Pedobacter ginsengisoli: one gene and its partner. The protein of the gene in region 1 interacts with the protein of each later gene in a pairwise test. Links are inferred from orthologs where the notes say so. Each region holds a gene or a part of one and is shown in the gene's direction. Other genes may lie near its edges.

Region 1 (3,341 bases):
AGCTGCGGACAGGATACATTGTACCTTGGTTCGGGAATACCTTATGCTGACCTGAAAAAAATAATAGCGGCCTATAAACCTGACTACTCTTTTATTGTGCTGACCTCATTAAATTTAGGTAAGGATATTAATAAAATAGTAGGAAAGGTGATGGATAATTTGAACGTACCGCTGTTAGTGGCAGGGAGTTTGATATCTGAATTTGACATTCTTGTGAAGGATCAACTGACTCCACTAAAAAATGTTTGCGATATGGTTGATTTTCTTGAAGATTTATAAGGAAATTTACCTGTTTTTTAAGGTAAAAAAACCTAATTTTGCAACACTTATAGCAATTCATACATAATGGATAATTTATCTTATCTCAACGGCGCAAATGCCGAATACATAGAATCCTTATACCAGTCTTATAAACAAGATCCTAATTCCGTTGAATTTGGTTGGCAAAAGTTTTTTGAAGGCTTTGATTTTGGAAGAGGATCTTCAGGAACATCTGTTAGTTCTGAAACCCCGGAGCATTTTTTAAAAGAAATTAATGTTCTTAATTTAATTAACGGGTATCGCCAGCGTGGTCACCTGTTTACCCAAACTAATCCGGTAAGGGAAAGACGCCATCATTTACCTACTTTGGATATGGAAAACTTTGGATTAACAAAGGCAGACCTTGACACTGTATTTAATTCTGGAATTGAGATTGGTATTGGAGCGGCCAAACTGAGTGATATAATTGATTTTTTAAAGCAAACTTATTGCCGTTCTATTGGTGCTGAATATAAGTATGTACGTACTCCTGAAGTTCTTTCGTGGATTGAAAATAAAATGGAGAGCGTACGTAATACTCCAAATTTCTCTATTGATGAGAAAAGAAGGATATTAAAGAAATTGAATGAGGCGGTTAGTTTTGAGAATTTCCTTGGAACTAAGTTTCTTGGTCAGAAGCGTTTTTCTCTTGAAGGTGCTGAAGCTTTAATACCTGCCCTGGATTCGGTAATTGAGAAAGGTGCAGAACTTGGAATTGAAGAGTTTGTAATTGGTATGGCACACAGAGGGCGCTTAAACGTTCTTGCCAATATCATGCAGAAAACCTATAAGGATATCTTTGCTGAATTTGAAGGTAAAGGTTACAGTGCTGAATCTCCTTTTGGAGGTGATGTGAAATACCACCTTGGTTACTCAACTGACGTAACTACAAATAATGGTAGTAGTGTGCATTTGAGTTTATGCCCTAACCCGTCTCACCTGGAAACAGTGAATGGCGTGGTAGAAGGTATGACCAGATCTAAAATTGACTTTAAGTACGGTGGCGACAATGCGCGCATTGCACCGATTTTAATACATGGTGATGCTTCTGTAGCGGGACAGGGTATTGTTTATGAAGTAATTCAGATGGCTGGTTTGGATGGTTATAAAACCGGTGGTACAATTCACCTGATTATTAACAACCAGATTGGTTTTACTACAAACTATAAAGATGGCCGTACCAGTACTTATTGTACTGATATTGCTAAAGTAACCCTATCGCCGGTATTTCATGTGAATGGTGATGACCCTGAGGCTTTAGTATATGCCATTAATTTAGCAATGGAATATCGTCAGAAATATAGAAATGATGTATTCATTGATATATTATGTTACCGCAGATTTGGCCACAATGAGGCTGATGAGCCTAAGTTCACCCAACCACTTCTATACAAAAGTATAGAGAAACATGCTAATCCACGTGATATTTATATTCAGCAATTGATTGGTGAGGGTAAACTTGAAGCGAGTTTGGCTAAGGAAATGGAGAAAGAGTTCCGTGGTATATTGCAGGAACGCTTAAATGAGGCTAAAGAAATAACTTCTACATATCATGAGGTGAAATTTGGCGGTGCATGGTCAGACATGCGTTTAGCTACACCTAAAGATTTTGAAACTTCGCCAAATACTTCTGTTAAAAAATCAACATTGCTTGAAGTTGCTAAAAGAATAAGTACGCTTCCATCAAATAAAAAGTTCTTCAAGAAAATAGAGAAACTTTTTGATGAGCGGAGTAAAATGGCCAATACTACTCATGTATTCGATTGGGCAATGGGTGAGCAACTGGCTTATGGTACTTTGTTAGCTGAAGGAAAAAGAGTGCGTTTAAGTGGTCAGGATGTTGAACGCGGAACATTCTCGCACAGACATGCGGTTATTACTCTTGAAGATTCTGAGGAAGAATATATCCCATTGGCAAATATTTCTGACCAGCAAGCTCCTTTTGATATTTACAATTCGCATTTATCTGAGTATGGTGTGTTGGGCTTTGAATATGGTTATGCAATGGCTAATCCTAATGCGCTTACCATTTGGGAAGCCCAGTTTGGTGACTTCTTTAACGGGGCTCAGATTGTTGTAGATCAGTATATTGCAAGTGCTGAAACTAAATGGCAACGCGAAAATGGTTTGGTAATGTTATTGCCTCATGGTTATGAAGGACAAGGGCCGGAGCACTCATCTGCAAGGATTGAGCGTTTTATGGAGCTTTGTGCTGATTATAATATGCAGGTAGCTAACTGTACAACTCCAGCTAACTTTTTCCACGCATTACGCAGACAGTTTAAACGTGATTTCAGAAAGCCTTTGGTAGTGTTTACGCCAAAAAGTTTATTGCGTAACCCTCAGTGTGTTTCGAAGCTTACTGAGTTTACCGATGGTAAATTCCAGGAGGTTATTAACGATGAAAATGTTAATGCAACTGATGTTAGAAGGGTATTATTCTGTTCGGGTAAGATCTATTATGAGTTGTTGGAAAAACAACAAAAAGATCAGATCAAGGATGTTGCTATTGTTCGTGTGGAGCAGCTTTATCCAACTCCGTTGGAACAAATGGAAACCGTGTATAAGAAATACAAAAATGCTAAGGAGGCAGTTTGGGTACAGGAAGAGCCTGAGAATATGGGCGCATGGCCATATTTGTTACGTAAATTAAGAAGAACTATCTTTAGTGATATTGAACTGATTTCAAGAAAAGAAAGCAGTAGTACTGCCACTGGATTTGCAAAACAACATGCAGATCAACAGGCATATATTTTAGCAAAAGCTTTTGAAGCACCTGTTACTGAAACAGAGAAAAAGATTGCTAAAAAATCAGTGAACAAAGTTTATAATGTAGATTAGAAAAAATAATACATCAGTTATGAGTATAGAAATAAAAGTTCCGCCAGTAGGCGAGTCGATAACCGAAGTTGTTTTATCACGTTGGGTAAAAAACGATGGGGATGTAGTTGAAATGGACGAAGTAATTGCCGAATTGGAATCTGATAAGGCAACGTTTGAATTAACTGCAGAACAAGCCGGAACTTTAAAAACAGTAGCTG
Region 2 (2,950 bases), 3.6 Mb from region 1 along the record:
ACCGATGTTACCACCTACAACAATATCGCTGTTAGCGGCTTTTAATAACCTAAGCCTTTCAGCAAGGGTATCAACCCCTTTATTATTAAAACCCATGCGGTTTATGATAGCGCTATCATCTTCCAAACGGAACATCCTTGGCTTATCGTTACCTGGTTGCGGCAAAGGCGTTACAGTACCTACTTCGATAAATCCGAAACCCAAATCGCTTAATGCTTCAATATATTCTCCGTTTTTATCGAAGCCAGCAGCCAGACCTACCGGATTTTTAAATTTAATACCAAAAACTTCGCGTTCAAGCCCTTTAATGTTAACATCAAAACTACCTCTAAGGATAGTCTGGCCAAGCGGAAAGTGATCGTGAAACCATTTCAGTCGTTTCACAACGAAATAATGCACTTCCTCTGGGTCAAATTTAAAAAATATAGGCTTAATTAAACGGTACATGGGACGAAGATAGGAATTTGTTTGTATTTTTGCAGCCACATGATTTCGATAAACGACTTAACATTTCTAATTGGCTCCAGAGCGCTGTATGATGAGGCAAACTGGCACATTAAACCAGGCGACCGGGTTGGGCTAATTGGTGCAAATGGAACAGGAAAATCTACTCTTTTAAAAATAATTGTAGGTGAGTATGCTCCTTCTTCAGGTACTGTTTCTATGTCTAAAGACTTAAAAATAGGCTACTTAAACCAGGATTTACTTTCTTACGATTCTCACCATAGTATATTACATGTTGCAATGGAGGCTTTTGAACGCCAAAACCAATTGCATGATGAAATTGAGGAACTGCTTAAAAAAATAGAAACAGATTATTCTGAAGAAGTTTTAAATAAACTGAGTGATAAGCAACAGGAATTTGAAGCTTTAGATGGATATAATATAGAATACAGGGCTAATGAGATTTTAGCTGGTCTGGGTTTTAGTACACAAGATCAGTTAAGGCCGTTAAATACTTTTTCGGGAGGTTGGCGTATGCGTGTTATGCTTGCCAAAATTCTATTGCAAACTCCAGACATTCTACTTCTGGATGAGCCTACCAACCACATGGATTTACCATCTATTAAATGGCTGGAAACTTATCTTGTAGGTTTTGAAGGTGCTATTGTAATTGTTTCTCACGATAGGTACTTTTTAGATAAGGTGGTAAATAAAACTGTTGAATCGCGCAAAGGAAAACTAACTTCTTATGCCGGTAATTACAGCTTCTACCTTGAAGAAAAAGCTTTACGTGGTGAAATTCAAAAAGGAGAATTCAAAAATCAGCAGGCTAAAATTAAGCAGGAAGAGCGCTTAATTGAACGCTTTAAAGCAAAGGCTTCTAAAGCTAAGATGGCTCAGTCCAGAATGAAAGCTTTGGACAGAATGGAACGTGTGGAGGATGTTGATGATGACAACCCTACTGTAAATTTTCAATTTAAGTTCTCTAAACCTTCTGGCCGTCATGTTGTTAGAATTGAGGGTGCTACAAAAAGCTATCCCAATGTAGATATTCTTGAAAACGCAGAAGGCGTAATTGAGAAAGGTGATAAAATTGCCCTGATTGGTGCTAATGGCAAGGGTAAATCGACCTTGCTTAGAATTATTGCCGGAGCTGAAGGCTATACCGGCAAATGCGAAACAGGCCATAATGTTACTACTACCTTTTTTGCGCAGCATCAATTGGAATCGTTGCATCTTGACAACAGTATTCTTGAGGAGCTGCAAGCTTTTGCTCCTAAACATACAGATACAGAATTGCGTGGTATATTGGGATGTTTCCTTTTTACCGGTGATGATGTGTTCAAAAAGATCCGCGTATTATCAGGGGGAGAAAAATCGAGAGTTGCTTTGGCCAAATCGCTAACAACCGACTCCAACTTCCTGATTCTGGATGAGCCTACCAACCACCTCGACATCCAATCTGTAAATATCCTTATTCAGGCATTGCAACAGTATGAAGGTACTTTTATTGCAGTATCTCATGATAGATATTTCTTAGATAATGTTGCCAATAAAATCTGGTTTATAGAAGACAAGGATATTAAAGAATATCCGGGCACTTATGCTGAATACGAAGAATGGAATAGCAAAAGACCTCCTGCAAAACCTAGCACTGTTCCGGTAAGGCCAGATAAAGAGGTAAAAGAGGTTAAAAAAGCTATTGAAGAAAAGCAACCTGTTACACCAAACAGTTTGCAGCAGCTTAAAAAACTAAACGACCAACTGAAAAAGATTGAGGTTGAGATTGCCGCTTTTGAATTGGACGTTAAAGCTGTTGAAGCTGAAATTGCAGATGAAGCAGTTTATTCGGACGCTGGCAAACTTGCCGAAACAAATAAGAAATATTTAGCTGCCAAACATAAGCTGGATACTGCCCAGAATACATGGGAAGACCTGGCTTCTGAAATAATGGAACTGGAAAGTAAATGATAAAACCCGCAGGATTATTTTTTTTGCTGCTGTTAACTATACAAATCGCTGTTGCACAACAGCAGCAATTTGTATACGAAAACAAGGTGTACCTGCCTCAAATAAAAACGGTACAGTGTTACAACGCGCAAAAAGAACAATCGTTACCGGTAATTGCTCTAAAATCTAATGAGCGTCTGGTGTTTTCATTTGACGACCTCAATGCCGGAAGTAAAAATTACTGGTATACGGTTGAACATTGTACTTCGGACTGGAAATCGTCGCGCTTATCTACCATTGATTATCTGGAAAGTTTAAGCGAGGATAGAATAACAGATTACAAATATTCCTTTGGTACCATCCAGAAATACACACACTACCAACTGACGTTACCAAATACTCAGATTCGCCCTAAAATTTCGGGCAACTATATTTTAAAGGTTTATGAGGACGGCAATCAGCAAAAACCGGTAATTTCCCAACAGTTTTATGTGGTAGATAATTTGGTTAATATTGGCGTAGATGTGGTTGCCAGTTCGCAGGTTTCGTTACGTTT

Evidence for each region. The genes of interacting proteins can lie anywhere in the genome.
Region 2: the proteins of CPT03_RS15805 (region 1) and CPT03_RS00835 interact in binary tests that used the Escherichia coli proteins (3 or more experiments, as listed by UniProt). The link is inferred for Pedobacter ginsengisoli from one-to-one orthologs.

The regions. Positions count from the first base shown.
Region 1 is NZ_CP024091.1:3,828,562-3,831,902, reverse strand. It holds CPT03_RS15805 (2-oxoglutarate dehydrogenase E1 component), read left to right. Parts: upstream 1-345; coding sequence 346-3,141; downstream 3,142-3,341. Other genes in the region: odhB (2-oxoglutarate dehydrogenase complex dihydrolipoyllysine-residue succinyltransferase), read left to right, coding at 3,161-3,341; CPT03_RS15810 (MerR family transcriptional regulator), read left to right, coding at 1-279. UniProt on the Escherichia coli protein: E1 component of the 2-oxoglutarate dehydrogenase (OGDH) complex which catalyzes the decarboxylation of 2-oxoglutarate, the first step in the conversion of 2-oxoglutarate to succinyl-CoA and CO(2).
Region 2 is NZ_CP024091.1:211,119-214,068, reverse strand. It holds CPT03_RS00835 (ABC-F family ATP-binding cassette domain-containing protein), read left to right. Parts: upstream 1-486; coding sequence 487-2,415; downstream 2,416-2,950. Other genes in the region: CPT03_RS00830 (DUF5103 domain-containing protein), read left to right, coding at 2,412-2,950; CPT03_RS00840 (quinone-dependent dihydroorotate dehydrogenase), read right to left, coding at 1-447. UniProt on the Escherichia coli protein: Genetic data indicate it may be involved in ribosome assembly or function.